Regions from separate parts of the Streptomyces sp. NPDC004658 genome, predicted to be linked through region 1. Evidence: riboswitches for the same ligand, from Rfam matches in the RefSeq annotation. Region 1 holds a riboswitch; each other region holds the start of a gene.

The links. Region 1 has a riboswitch for cyclic di-AMP ahead of ABZV94_RS03255 (M23 family metallopeptidase). Riboswitches for the same ligand answer to the same signal wherever they lie in the genome.
Positions count from the first base shown of each region.
Region 2: linked by a shared signal. The riboswitch ahead of ABZV94_RS31470 (M23 family metallopeptidase) and the one ahead of ABZV94_RS03255 (M23 family metallopeptidase) in region 1 are both predicted to bind cyclic di-AMP.
Region 3: linked by a shared signal. The riboswitch ahead of ABZV94_RS05790 (transglycosylase family protein) and the one ahead of ABZV94_RS03255 (M23 family metallopeptidase) in region 1 are both predicted to bind cyclic di-AMP.

Region 1 covers NZ_JBEXKG010000004.1:60,340-65,140, reverse strand. The annotation lists gene ABZV94_RS03265 (pitrilysin family protein) at 1-1,106, shown strand, start outside; gene ABZV94_RS03260 (pitrilysin family protein) at 1,103-2,491, shown strand; cyclic di-AMP (ydaO/yuaA leader) riboswitch at 2,729-2,889, shown strand; gene ABZV94_RS03255 (M23 family metallopeptidase) at 2,902-3,657, shown strand; gene ABZV94_RS03250 (GntR family transcriptional regulator) at 3,854-4,540, shown strand; gene ABZV94_RS03245 (HPr family phosphocarrier protein) at 4,746-4,801, opposite strand, start outside.
Region 2 covers NZ_JBEXKG010000131.1:6,831-11,631, forward strand. The annotation lists gene ABZV94_RS31465 (aldo/keto reductase) at 1-654, opposite strand, end outside; gene ABZV94_RS31470 (M23 family metallopeptidase) at 728-1,765, opposite strand; cyclic di-AMP (ydaO/yuaA leader) riboswitch at 1,777-1,942, opposite strand; gene ABZV94_RS31475 (PP2C family protein-serine/threonine phosphatase) at 2,185-3,366, opposite strand; tRNA gene ABZV94_RS31480 (tRNA-Met) at 3,491-3,564, shown strand; gene ABZV94_RS31485 (dihydrofolate reductase family protein) at 3,656-4,786, opposite strand.
Region 3 covers NZ_JBEXKG010000008.1:70,201-75,001, forward strand. The annotation lists gene eno (phosphopyruvate hydratase) at 1-1,236, opposite strand, end outside; gene ABZV94_RS05790 (transglycosylase family protein) at 1,536-2,234, opposite strand; cyclic di-AMP (ydaO/yuaA leader) riboswitch at 2,239-2,410, opposite strand; gene ABZV94_RS05795 (transglycosylase family protein) at 2,594-3,664, opposite strand; gene ABZV94_RS05800 (cytochrome P450) at 3,880-4,801, opposite strand, start outside.

The DNA of each region.
Region 1 (4,801 bases):
CCAACTACTTCGAGACGATGCCCGCCCACCAGCTGGAGCTGGCGCTCTGGCTGGAGGCCGACCGCATGGGCTCGCTGCTGGCCGCCCTGGACGACGAGTCCATGGAGAACCAGCGGGACGTCGTCAAGAACGAGCGCCGCCAGCGCTACGACAACGTGCCGTACGGCACCGCCTTCGAGAAGCTGACCGCGCTCTCCTACCCGGAGGGCCACCCCTACCACCACACGCCGATCGGCTCGATGGCGGACCTGGACGCGGCCACCCTGGAGGACGCCCGCCAGTTCTTCCGCACCTACTACGCGCCGAACAACGCGGTGCTCTCCGTGGTCGGCGACATCGATCCGCAGCAGACCCTCGCCTGGATCGAGAAGTACTTCGGCTCCATCCCGTCCCACGACGGCAAGCCCGCCCCCCGCGACGGCTCCCTGCCGGACATCATCGGCGAGCAGAAGCGCGAGGTCGTCGTGGAGGAGGTCCCGGCGCGCGCCCTGATGGCCGCCTACCGGCTCCCGCACGACGGCACGCGCGCGTGCGACGCGGCCGACCTCGCCCTGACCATCCTCGGCGGCGGCGAGTCCTCCCGCCTGTACAACCGGCTGGTGCGCCGGGACCGGACGGCCGTCGCGGCCGGCTTCGGCCTGCTGCGCCTGGCCGGCGCGCCGTCCATGGGCTGGCTGGACGTGAAGACCTCCGGTGACGTCGAGGTGCCGGTCATCGAGGCCGCCATCGACGAGGAGCTGGCCCGGTTCGCCGCGGAGGGCCCCACGCCCGAGGAGATGGAGCGCGCCCAGGCCCAGCTGGAGCGCGAGTGGCTGGACCGGCTCGGCACGGTCGCCGGCCGCGCCGACGAACTGTGCCGGTACGCGGTCCTCTTCGGCGACCCGCAGCTCGCCCTGACGGCCGTCAAGCGGGTCCTGGCGGTGACCCCGCAGGAGGTCCAGGAGGTCGCCAAGGCACGCCTGCGGCCCGACAACCGCGCGGTCCTCGTCTACGAGCCGAAGTCCCCGGAGGCCGTCGAGGACGCCAAGATCCCCGAGGACCCCGAGCAGGAAGCGACCGTAGAGGCGGGCCGCGACGAGACCGAGAACGAGGAGACGGCCCAGTGACCGAGCTCGCCACCATGGACTTCCACCCCCAGCCGCAGCCCGGCGAGGCCAAGCCGTGGGCGTTCCCGGCGCCCGAGCGCGGCACCCTCGACAACGGTCTGACCGTGCTGCGCTGCCACCGCCCGGGCCAGCAGGTCGTCGCCGTCGAGGTGCTGCTGGACGCCCCGCTGGACGCCGAGCCGGCCGGCCTGGACGGCGTCGCCACGATCATGGCGCGGGCCTTCTCCGAGGGCACCGACAAGCACTCCGCCGAGGAGTTCGCCGCCGAGCTGGAGCGCGCGGGTGCCACCCTCGACGCGCACGCCGACCACCCCGGCGTGCGACTCAGCCTGGAGGTCCCGGCCTCCCGCCTGGCCAAGGGCCTCGGCCTGCTCGCCGACGCCCTGCGCGCGCCCGCCTTCGCGACGAGCGAGGTGGAGCGGCTGGTCCGCAACCGCCTGGACGAGATCCCGCACGAGCTGGCCAACCCCTCCCGCCGGGCCGCCAAGGAACTCTCCAAGGAGCTGTTCCCCGCGAACTCGCGGATGTCCCGTCCGCGCCAGGGCACCGAGGAGACGGTCGAGAAGATCGACGCGGCGGCGGTACGCGCCTTCTACGACCGTCATGTGCGGCCCGCCACGGCCACCGTGGTCGTCGTCGGCGACCTGACCGGCGCCGACCTGGACGCGCTGCTGGGTGACACCCTGGGCGAGTGGACCGGCACCCCGGGCGAGCCCCGGCCGGTGCCGCCGGTGACCGCCGACGACACCGGGCGCGTGGTCATCGTGGACCGGCCCGGCGCGGTGCAGACCCAGCTGCTCATCGGCCGGATCGGACCCGACCGGCACGACCGGGTGTGGCCCGCCCAGGTGCTCGGCACGTACTGCCTCGGCGGCACCCTCACCTCCCGCCTGGACCGCGTGCTGCGCGAGGAGAAGGGCTACACCTACGGCGTGCGGGCCTTCGGGCAGGTCCTGCGGTCCGCGCCGGACGGCACGGGCGCGGCGATGCTCGCCATCAGCGGCTCCGTGGACACCCCGAACACCGGTCCGGCGCTGGACGACCTGTGGAAGGTGCTGCGCACGGTCGCGGCGGACGGCCTGACCGACGCCGAGCGGGACGTCGCCGTGCAGAACCTGGTCGGTGTGGCGCCGCTGAAGTACGAGACCGCGGCGGCCGTCGCGAGCACGCTGGCCGACCAGGTCGAGCAGCACCTGCCCGACGACTTCCAGGCGACGCTGTACCAGCGGCTGGCGGCCACGGGCACGGTGGAGGCCACCGCGGCCGTCGTGAACGCCTTCCCGGTGGACCGCCTGGTGACCGTCCTCGTCGGTGACGCGTCGCAGATCAAGGCGCCGGTGGAGGCGCTGGGCATCGGTGAAGTGACCGTGGTGGCGGCCGAGTAGACGCGGCCGTGGCGGCGGCCGGCCGACGGCACGCGCGCGTGGGGCCCTGACGACCTACGGGTCGTCAGGGCCCCACGCTGTTCCACTCCCTCCCTCAGATGCCCGTTTTGGGACGGAGGTTGCCTGTCTGCCCTGTGGGATGCGCTACAAAAGCCGGGTTGCGTTTGAGGATTGACAGCGTGCCTGCGTAGCTTCGTCCGGGCTGTTCGTCAGGCAGTGCGCCGCACCCGCGGCAGCGGACAGTCATCGCCGAGTCCCCGTACGGCGCGAGCCAGGGGAGCCGGGGACCCACCGTCCCTGGGGTGAATCGGGCGCCCGCGCGGTTGCGAGGGGGCCCGTAGGAGACCTTCCTGCTCCGAACCCGTCAGCTAACCCGGTAGGCGAGAGGGAAGGAAAGGACCAGCCACTTCATGGCGTTCATGTGCGCCACCGGTAAGCACCGCAAGCCCGGCCGGGTCAAGCGGACGACCGTTCAGGCGGCCGGCGTCGCGGCCCTCACCACCACCGGTGTGATCGGCACCCTCGCCGCCTCCCCGGCGCTCGCCGCGGAGAACTCCACGGAGCAGACCGGCCTCACCCCGGTCGTCGCCGTGTCCGACGACGTCGCCGACGAGATCGGCGCGCAGGCCGCCGCGCAGCAGCAGGCCGCCGAGCAGAAGGCGGCCGAGGAGGCCGCGGCCAAGGCGGCGGCCGAGCGGGCCCAGGAGATCCGCGCCGCCAAGGCCCGGGCCGCCCGTGAGGCCGAGCGCAAGCGGCTGAACGCCTTCGTCCCCCCGATCGCGCACTCGTACGTCTCCACCGCCTACCGGGCCAGCAGCTCCCTGTGGTCCTCCGGTGCGCACACCGGCGTCGACTTCCACGCGGCGAGCGGCACGGCGGTCCACGCGGTGGGTTCCGGCACGGTGGTCTCCACGGGCTGGGGCGGCGCGTACGGCAACCAGATCGTGATCCGCATGGCCGACGGCATGTACACCCAGTACGGGCACCTGTCGTCCATCGGGGTCACGGTGGGCCAGAAGGTCGTCCCGGGCCAGCAGATCGGCCTGTCCGGCGCCACCGGCAACGTCACGGGCCCGCACCTCCACTTCGAGGCGCGCACGACCCCCGACTACGGCTCGGACGTCGACCCCGTCGCCTACCTCCGCAAGCACGGCGTGCACCTCTGACACCGACCGCACGACTGTGCGAAGCCCCGGCTCACCGAGCCGGGGCTTTCGTGTTTTTCGCGGTGTCCGCGGGTCCGTTGTCCAAAAAATAGCCATGGATTAGGGGCTGCCGTCGGAAATTCTGGCTCATTGGAATAGAGTCACGGAACACACGTCCATCGTCGACGTTTCACGGGGATTAAGACGGAGGTCGGTCATGCGTATTCCGGCGCACTCGGTGTGCACGGCCATCCGGGACGACATCGTCGCGGGTGTCTACGAGCGCGGCAGCCGCCTGACCGAGGAAGTCCTGGCCCGCCGCTACGGCGTCTCCCGCGTCCCCGTGCGCGAGGCCCTGCGCACCCTGGAGGCCGAGGGCTTCGTGGTGACGCGCCGGCACGCGGGCGCGTGCGTGGCCGAGCCGACCGAGCAGGAGGCCGCCGACCTCCTGGAGATGCGGACGCTGCTGGAGCCGCTGGGCGCCGCGCGGGCCGCGCAGCGGCGCACCGAGGCCCATCTGAAGGTGCTGCGGGGCCTGGTCCGGCTGGGCCAGGAGCGGGCCCGCAGGGGCAGCAACGAGGATCTGCGCTCGCTGGGCGGCTGGTTCCACGAGACGCTCGCCCAGGCCTCCGGCAGCCCCTCGCTGACCTCGGTGCTCACCCAGTTGCGGCACAAGATCGCCTGGATGTACACGGTGGAGGCGCCGGCCGGTCCGGTGGAGTACTGGACGGAGCACGGCGCCATCGTGGACGCGGTGGCGCGTGGCGACGCCGAGCGCGCGCGGGCGCTCACGGCGCTGCACGCCGAGCGCGCGACGGGCGCGCACCGGCTGCGCCTTTCCTCCGCCGCGGAGCGCGTGAGGACTTCGCAACACGTCGTAAACATGTCGGGCCCGCGGCATTAACAAGCGCACCGTATACAAAGAAGAGTGATTTCCGGGCGGGGTATTTCGTGCTGCCCGAATTCCTCGTGCCTGAATTCCCCGGAGTTCGCCGGGGAGGCGGTGGGTCCTTAAATCGAGGGCCCATCGTGCCGACTGCGCCCGCATACGGCGAAGCCGCGCCGCCCCGAAAGGCGAACGCGGCTCCGGCGCTCTGTGCGGTGGGCGCTCAGACGGTCTCGGGCAGCTCTTCCAGGCCCTCGGAGACCAGCTTGGCCAGACGGT
Region 2 (4,801 bases), on a different contig from region 1:
GAGGAAGCCCGAGGCGAGGGAGAAGTACGGGACGGCGGACAGGCCCTCGCGGGCGACCAGGTCCTGGAGCGGGCCCTCGTAGGTGTCCCGGGAGACCAGGTTGTAGTGCGGCTGGAGGGCGACGTAACGGGCGAGGCCCTCGCGGTCGGAGAAGTCGAGGGAGGCCCGCAGGCGCTCGGGGCTGATGTTGGAGGCGGCGATGTGCCGGACCTTTCCGGCCCTCACCAGCTCGTCCAGCGCGCCGATGATCTCCTCGACCGGCACCTCGGGCTTGTCGAAGTGGGTGTAGTAGAGGTCGATGTAGTCGGTGTCCAGGCGGCGCAGGGAGGCGTCGGCGGCGGCCTTGATGTTGGCGGCGGACAGGCCCTGGTACTCCGGGTGCTGGCTCACCTTGGTGGCGATGACGATGTCGGAGCGGTTGCCGCGGGCCTTGACCCACTTGCCGATGATCGTCTCCGACTCGCCGCCCTGGTTGCCCTCGATCCAGGCGGAGTAGGAGTCGGCGGTGTCGATGAAGTTGCCGCCCGCGGCGGTGTAGGCGTCGAGGACGGCGAAGGAGGTCTGCTCGTCGGCGGTCCAGCCGAAGACGTTGCCGCCGAGGGACAGCGGGAAGACCTCTAGATCGGAAGAGCCGAGTTTACGAAGTGACGTCATACGTCATGCCAACACCGGCGGTGGGTGATCGCATCCCACCGCCGGGGCCGAATTCCCTCGCGGGCCGCGGCCGTCAGGGGGTGAGGCCCTTGCCGCGCAGCCACGCCATCGGGTCGATGCCGGTGGGCTGGCCGTCGGGGTGGACCTCCAGGTGCAGGTGCGGGCCGGTGACGTTGCCGGTCGCGCCGACGCGGCCGATGACCTCGCCGGTGGTGACCTTCTGGCCGACGGAGACGCTGATCGAGGACTGGTGGCAGAACCACAGCTCGGTGCCGTCGTCCAGGGTCAGGATCGTGCGGTAGCCGTAGGAGCCGGCCCAGCCCGCCTCGGTGATCGTGCCGCTGTGCACGGCCTTGATCAGGGTGCCGGTGGGAGCGGCGAAGTCGAGACCGGTGTGGTAGCCGGAGGACCACATCGAGCCGGCCTGGCCGAAGGTCGACGTGATCGTGTACGAGGAGGTGGGCAGCGTGTACTGCGCGGCCAGCTTGGCCAGCCGCTCCTCCTCGGCCTTCTTCGCGGCGGCGGCCTCCGCCTTCTCCTTGGCCGCTGCGGCCTGGGCGGCGGCCTCCTTCTCGGCCTGGGCGGCGGCGTCGGCGCTCTGCTTCTCGGCGGCGGCGACCGCGGCGGCGGTGGCCTTGCTCTCGGCCTGGCCCCGCTGCTGCTCGGCCTGGGCCATGATGCGGTTGCGCAGCGCCTCGCCCGCGTCGGCGGTGTCCTCACCGGCGGTCGTGGTGACACCGACGCGGCTCAGCGTGGCGGTCGCGGCCTGGGCCGGGTGGGAGTCGGCGGAGCCGTCGCCGAAGAGGGAGCCGACCGAGGGCAGGTCCGGCAGGGAGAGGGAGACCGGCGGCTTGCCGGTGTTGGCGCTGGCCATGCCGCCCGCGCCGACCGCGGCCATGACGCCGACGCCCAGCACGGTGGAGCTGCGCGCGAAGCCGCCGCGCTGCTTGGCGACGCGGTGCCGGCCGCGCACCGGGGCGATGGACTCCTCGGTGGGGTTCCACTCCTCCCAGGGGCCCTCCTCGGCGTGGTGGGCGCCGTACCCGAAGGTCTCGGGCTCGCGCTGTGCCGGTATGAACGGGGCTTCTGGGACAGGCCGGTTGGACGCCACGGAGGCGTGCTCCTTTCCTTCCTTTCGCCTACCGGGTTAGCTGACGGGTTCGGAGCAGGAAGGTCTCCTACGCGCGTATACCGGTCGAGGGCTCCGTGAGCCGACGACGGCATCCGCGTGATTCACCCCAGGGTGGTGGTTCCCCGGTTCCCTTGCGGGATTCGGCGCGTGCGCACGGAGCCGCCTCTTGTGACGGCTGTGACGACCGCGCTGCGTTATCGAACGTTAATAGACCTGCCAGTCACTTTCCAAGCCGTTCGGCGTGATCATTCCCGTCTTTACCGGTGAAGTTATCGGCCACTACCCCGCCAAAACGGGCGAGTTGACCGAGCGTCGGCCCCGTTCAGCAGTCACTTTCGGTTTTGATGGTGACTCAGATGTGATGCGCACGGCGCTCACCCGGTCACCTTCGGTGACGTTCAGGGCCGCCGTACGGCGAGCAGCGCCATGTCGTCCGTCATGCCGCCCCCGGAGTGCCGGCGCACCTCCTCGGCGAGCCGGCCGACCAGCGCGGCCGGACCGGCGAAGGTGCGCCCGGCGAGCCGTCGTGCGGGGTCGTAGAAACGGCCGTGGGCGTCCCGGGCCTCGGACAGGCCGTCGGTGTGCAGCAGCAGGGTCGCGCCGCTCGGGAAGGCGGTCTCGGTGGCCCGGTCCGGCCACATGCCGAGGTCGCCCATGCCGAGCGGCAGCGCGGGCTCCTCGGGGGCGAGGGTGCGCAGGGTGCCGTCGGCGTGCAGCAGCAGCGGCGGCGGATGGCCGCGGTTGACGATCCGTACCACGCCGTCTTCGTGCGGGAGTTCGGCGAGGACCGCGGTGGTGAACCCCTCGAAGGCGTCGATCCCGTCGCGCCGGGTGCCCTCGCGGGCCAGTGCCCGCTCCAGCCGCTCGGCGACCGCCTCCAGCGTGGCCTCCTGCTCGGCCGCCTCCCGGAACGCGCCGATCACCACGGCCACGGCGGCGACCGCGCCCATGCCCTTGCCGCGCACGTCCCCGACGACCAGCCGGACGCCGTACGGGCTGTCCTGCACCGCGTACAGGTCGCCGCCGATGAAGGCGTCCTGCCGTGCCGCCTCGTAGCAGGCGGCGATCTCGTAGCCGCCGATCCGCTCGTCCGGCTCCGGCAGGACGGCCCGCTGGGCGGCCTCGGCGATCTCCCGGGCGGAGGCGAGCCGCCGGTCGCCCCGGCGGACCACCCGGTTGATGGCGACGGCCAGCAGGGCGACCGTGGCGACGGTGACCACGTCGGTGAGGGTGCCCACGGCCGGATGGGCCCCGGCGTGCGTGTGCACGGCGTAGGCGGCGGCGAGGGAGGCGAGGCCGGTCAGCACGGTGGTGCGCAGCGACGACAGGGGCGCGGCGACCAGCGGGGCCGCGGTGAAGAAGGGGACGGCGGTGAAGTCGTCCGGGGCGAGCAGGCCGTACAGGACACCGCCGACGATGAGGAGGGCGGGCAGGGCGCGGGCCTGCGTACGGGGGCTCGGGCGGCGGCGGGCACGCACCGGCACCGGCTCGTCGCCGAGGCCCGGGTCGGGCACGGGATCGCCGGGGAGCCGGCCGCCCGCCCTGGCGTACGGGCTCTCCTCCACCTTTCCAGGGCGCACCGCGTGTCTCCCACTTGTCCGACGTACCTCCAGGTTTCCGGGCCCCGGGGCGGGCGGCGACCGGGGTGGACCGAAAGGGGTGTGCGAGCGGTCCCGCGCATGGCGTACACTGGAGTCACAACGACGCGGGGTGGAGCAGCTCGGTAGCTCGCTGGGCTCATAACCCAGAGGTCGCAGGTTCAAATCCTGTCCCCGCTACTGAAGGGTCAGGGCCCGGAATCCACTGGATTCCGGGCCCTGAGCCGTTTCCGGCCCGCCCACCAGGCGCCCCCGGCGGACGGGCCGGCGCTCACAGCAAGTGGGCGTTCGGCGCCTTGGCGAGCTCCTCCAGCTCGCCAAGCACCACGACCCGCGCACCTCCGGCGACAAGCAGCCCCGTCCCGTCGGCCGCGTGGACGAAGGTGTCCGGCTCACGCCACGCGGTGACCACCCTCCGCACCCCTGCCCGCAGGATCAGCTCGGCGCAGGGCGCCGGCCGGGACGCGCGCCGGGCGCAGGGCTCCAGGCTGCTGTACACCGTGGCACCGGCCAGCCGCGCATCGCCCGCGTCGATCTTCGCGAGAGCCGCCTCCTCCGCGTGCACGACGGGATCGGCGCCCTCCCGTGAATGGCCCCGGGCCAGCTCCGTGCCGTCGGCGGCGACGACCACCGCGCCGACGCTGAACGCCGTCTCCGACGGCGGGCACAGCGCCGCCAGCTCGCAGGCGGTCCGCAGCCAGTGGCGGTCGGCGGCCGTGGCGACCTCCCCGGTGCCGGGTGCCGTGGGCGCGTACCGCATGAGCACGACGTCCTCGATCCGGCGGGTGTCGAGCAGGCGCAGCCGTCCGGGCTGGTAGGCCCCGGGCCCGAACAGGCGCGGGGCCGCGGGGTCGCCGACGAACAGCGGGGCGAGGACCAGCTGGAGTTCGTCGGCGAGACCCTGGTGCAGGAGCTGGGTGTGGACCGTGCCGCCGCCCTCGACCATCAGGCGGCCGACGCCGCGCACGTCGTGCAGGTGCTCCAGCAGGGCCCGCCAGTGCAGGGCGGGGCCGAGCGGGACGACGTCGGCGGTGCGGCCGAGGAGGCGGGCGGCGCGCTCGGCGCCCCGGTCGGTGCTGTAGACGATCTTGTCGCCGCCGGTGTGCCAGAAGTTGGCCTCCGGGTCGAGGTCGCCGGTGGCGGTGACCGTGACCTTCAGCGGGTACTCCGGCCTGCCCTCCGCGACCCGGGCCGCGCGCCGCTCGGCCGAGTTCACCAGCAGGCGGGGATTGTCGGCGCGGATCGTGCCGGCGCCGACGAGGATCGCGTCGACCGAGGCCCGTACCGCGTCGACCCGGTCGAAGTCGGCCGGGCTCGACAGCAGCAGGCGCTCGGGGCCGGTGTCGTCCAGATAGCCGTCGAGGGAGACGGCGGCGGACAGCAGCACGTACGGCAGGGGCATCGGCGCCCTCTCTTC
Region 3 (4,801 bases), on a different contig from region 1:
GTCGAGGATCTCCTCGATGCGCAGCAGCTGGTTGTACTTGGCGACGCGCTCGGAGCGGGCCGGGGCACCGGTCTTGATCTGGCCGCAGTTGGTGGCGACGGCCAGGTCGGCGATGGTGACGTCCTCGGTCTCGCCGGAGCGGTGCGACATCATGCACTTGAAGCCGTTGCGCTGGGCCAGCTCGACGGCGTCCAGGGTCTCGGTCAGCGAGCCGATCTGGTTGACCTTGACCAGCAGGGCGTTGGCGGCGCCCTCCTCGATGCCGCGGGCGAGGCGCTCGGGGTTGGTGACGAACAGGTCGTCGCCGACCAGCTGGACCTTGTCGCCGAGCTTGTCGGTGATGACCTTCCAGCCGGCCCAGTCGTCCTCGAACAGCGGGTCCTCGATGGAGACGAGCGGGTAGGCCGCCACGAGCTCCTCGTAGTACTCCGTCATCTCGGCGGCGGAGCGCTCCTTGCCCTCGAAGAGGTACTTGCCGTCCTTGTAGAACTCGGAGGCGGCCACGTCGAGCGCGAGGGCGATCTGCTCGCCGGGGGCGTAGCCGGCCTCCTTGACGGCCTCCAGGATGAGGTCGAGGGCCTCGCGGTTGGAGCCGAGGTTCGGGGCGAAGCCGCCCTCGTCGCCGAGGCCGGTGGACAGGCCCTTGCTCTTCAGGACCTTCTTCAGGGTGTGGTAGACCTCGGTGCCCCAGCGCAGGGCCTCGGAGAAGGACTCCGCGCCGATCGGGGCGATCATGAACTCCTGGATGTCCACGTTGGAGTCGGCGTGCGAGCCGCCGTTCAGGATGTTCATCATCGGCACCGGCAGCAGGTGCGCGTTCGGGCCGCCCAGGTAGCGGAAGAGGGGGAGGTCGCTGGCCTCGGAGGCGGCGTGGGCGACGGCGAGCGAGACGCCGAGGATGGCGTTGGCGCCGAGGGAGCCCTTGTTGTCGGTGGCGTCCAGGTCGAACATGGCCTGGTCGATCAGGCGCTGCTCGGTGGCGTCGTAACCGACCAGCTCCGGACCGATCTGCTCGATCACGGCGAGGACGGCCTTCTCGACGCCCTTGCCCTGGTAGCGGTTCGGGTCGCCGTCGCGGAGCTCGATGGCCTCGAAGGCGCCGGTCGAGGCGCCGGACGGGACGGCGGCACGACCCGTGCTGCCGTCGTCGAGGCCGACCTCGACCTCGACCGTGGGGTTGCCTCGGGAGTCCAGGATTTCCCGGGCTACGACGACGTCGATGGACGGCACGAGCATCTCCTTCTTGGATGTGACGCTGGAAGTGCGGGGCGGTGTGCCTTACGGCTGTGCCTTGCGACTAGAGCCTAACCGTCCCGGGGGCGTCGGCCACCGACCGACCGCCCCGTGGACAAGCCGACGGTACCTTTTGTTTCTCGCCGAAACAAAGGGTCCGGGGATGGTGGGCGCAAAAAGGCCCCGCCCCGGTGCGTACGGGGGAACACGCACCGGGGCGGGGAGCCCGTGGGGACGGGGGGACGGCCCGCACGGGGGCCTTCACCGCGGCCCGCGCGAACGCGCGGGCCACGAGCGGGGTGTCACTTCAGGTGGAGCTGCTGACCCGGGTAGATCAGGTTGGCGTCCTCGACGATGTCCTTGTTCAGCTCGAACAGCTTCTGCCAGCCGCCCTGCACGTGGTGCTGCTCGGCGATGGAGCTGAGCGTGTCACCGGTGACGACCTTGTACTCGCCGTCGCCCTTCTTGACCTTCTTGCCGGTCGGGGTGGTGACGGTCTTGCTCTGCCCCTTGCTCGGGCTCGCGGCCGGGCGCTCGGCGGAGCGGGAGGCGGTCTGCTGCTCGGTGGAGCGGGTGCTGGTGGAGCCGCCCGAGTTCGTGGAGGTGCTCGGCGCGGAGCCGTTGTACGGGGTGCTGGACAGGCCCGTGCCGCAGACCGGCCAGGCGCCCTTGCCCTGAGCGGAGAGGACCTTCTCGGCGACGGCGATCTGCTGCGCCTTGCTGGCCTGGTTGGCCTGCGGGGCGTAGGCGGTGCCGCCGTACGCGGCCCAGGTGGAGGCGGAGAACTGCAGACCGCCGTAGTAGCCGTTGCCGGTGTTGATGGACCAGTTGCCACCGGACTCGCACTGGGCGACCGCGTCCCACTGGGAGGCGGTGGCGGCGGAGGCGTTGCCGGCCGCCATCAGCGGGGCGGCGACGGCGGCACCGGTGACACCGGCGAGCGCGATGGCGCGGACGGCCTTGGCCGGACGACGGTGCTTGCCCTTGCTGGAAAACAGCATGGATCGATCCCCTCACCGACGCCTGCGAGGTGAGCTGTCGGGTTCGGGCCGGTTGAGTTGCCCGGCCGCACTCCGCTTGCGCGGATGCGGCTTCACCCCAAGCCGGTTCCGGCATCAACTGCCGGGCCCGGCACCTACCTTGGGTCCCCCGCTCCTGCCTACGGCGCTTGACGCGACGACTGTTCCCGGGCAACCGCTGGCAGGATTCGGCGTTGCGGCTGCCGGGGCTCGTGGTGACGAGCGGTCCCGACCGTAGACACGTGATCCGCGGAATTTCAAAGACGATCAGGGCTTCTGAGACTCATCCCACACTTTCCCGAAAGCGGACATTAGGGCGCTAAGTGGGGCGTCAACTCCCGCTACTCGGCGCCCGTTTCGCCCCCGACTTCCAGGGTCTGACCGGCACTGATGTGGTTCGGGTCGGCCCCGATGGCCTTCTTGTTGCCGTCGTACAGCGCGCGCCACCCGCCGTCGACGTCAAGAGAGTCGGCGATGGAGGCGAGCGTGTCGCCCTGGCGGACGGTGTACGTGTCCGTCTCGCGGGAGGCGTGCCGGCCGGAAGACGTGGCGTTCTGACCGTTTGTCACGCTTTCGTCCGCACCGCTCTCGTCGGCGCTCGCTCCGCGGTGCCGCCCGCCGCCGAGGGATCCGGTGTCCACCAGGCTCCAGGAACCCGCCGCCTGCTGGGGGTTGTCCGCGACGCCGGTGTCCGGGCCGGCCGAGGGAGAGCTGTCGGCTCCCTGCGGGCTGCCGGTGTCCGGCGCGGCGGACTTGTCGGACTTGGGGGCGTTGGTCCCCGTGGAACCGGTGGCCGTGCCGGCGCCCTTGCCCGGCTTGGCGCTCGGCGTGGCGGCCTCGTCCGAGGAGGAGGAACCGGCGCCGGAGCCCGAGTCGGAGCCCGCACCGGTGGAGGGCGACGAATCCGGCAGACCGGGCGAGTCGGGACTGCCGGAGGAACCGGACGTACCGGAGTGGCCCGCCGATCCGGACGAGTCGCCCGCAGCGCCCGTGCCACCGGAGCCTCCGACGCCCGTGTCGACGTGCGTCGAGCCCGAGTCCTCGGTCAGGCCGGACAGCAGGGCACAGGTGGCCCACGGGGTGGTGCCCTTGTCGGCGAGGATCTTCTCGGCGACGGCGATCTGCTGGTTGCGGCTCGCCTGGTCGGGGCTGGCCGCGTACCGGCCGCCGCCGTACGCGTTCCAGTCCTCCTGCGAGATCTGGAGGCCGCCGTAGTACCCGTTGCCGGTGTCGGCGCTCCAGGAGCCGCCGCTCTCGCACTCGGCCACCTTGTCCCATGTGGTGCCGTCGGCCGCGTTGGCGCTCGCCGCGCCGAGGAGCGGGATGGCGATGGCGGAGCCGGTCACTCCGGCCGCGACGAGGAGGGCCGGGGCCTGACGGGGGCGACGGTGTCGGCCGTTCCCGGAGAGCATGCAGAAGCCTTTCGAGCGACAGCAGGACCGGCGCGGCGGATGGTGCCGGTCGCCGCGCTGATGGGTGAACGTATCGGCAGACGATCACTTGTCACAAGTTCATGCCGCGCAGATCACGTGAAGATCACATAGTTGAACGTCCGTCATGTTTCCGCGAAGAGGCTGTGTGGGCGCCGTGCCGGACCGCGCCGGACCGTGGCCGTCAGGCGGTGCGCTCAGGCGCCGGGTGTGAACTCCACCGGCAGGGTGCGCAGGCCGCGCATGATGAGTCCGCCGCGCCAGCGCAGTTCGTCCGGGTCCGCGGCGAGCCGCAGATCGGGCAGCCGGGTGAGCAGCGTGGCGAGCGCGGTCTGGCCCTCCAGGCGGGCGAGCGGCGCGCCGAGGCAGTAGTGGATGCCGTGGCCGTAGCCGAGGTGCTGGTTGTCGCGGCGGGAGAGGTCCAGCACGTCCGGGTCGGCGAACCGCTCCGGGTCCCGGTCGGCGGCGGCGAGGACGACGAGCACCGGGTCGCCCGGCGCGATGCGCTGCCCGCCGATGGTGAGCGGTTCGGTGGCGAACCGCCAGGTGGCCAGCTCCACCGGGCCGTCGTAGCGCAGCAGTTCCTCCACGCCGGTCGCCAGCAGCTCCGTCTCCCCGCCTGCCAGGGACTCCTCCAGCCGCCGGCGCTGCCCGGGGTGCGTGAGCAGGGCGTAGGTGCCGTTGCCGATGAGGTTGACGGTCGTCTCGAAGCCGGCGAACAGGAGGATGAAGGCCATGGCGGCGGCCTCGTTCTCGGTGAGGTGCTCGCCGTGGTCGGAGGCGCGGATGAGGCCCGAGATCAGGTCCTCCCCGGGCGCGGGCTCGACGGGCAGCGCCGCGCGCTTCTTGTGGATCAGCTCGGCGAGATAGCCGCGCATCTTCTTCACCGACCGGGCGACCCCGCCCCGGGGGCCCCCGCCGTGCCGGATCATCATGCCCGCCCAGTCCCGGAAGTCGTCCTGGTCCTCGCGCGGGACGCCGAGCAGGTCGCAGATGGCGTAGATGGGCAGCGGGAAGGCGAACTCGTGGATGAGGTCGGCGGAGCCGCGCCGCGCGAACTGGTCGATGAGGTGGTCGGTCAGCTCCTGCACCCGGGGCGCGAACTCGGCGACCCGGCGG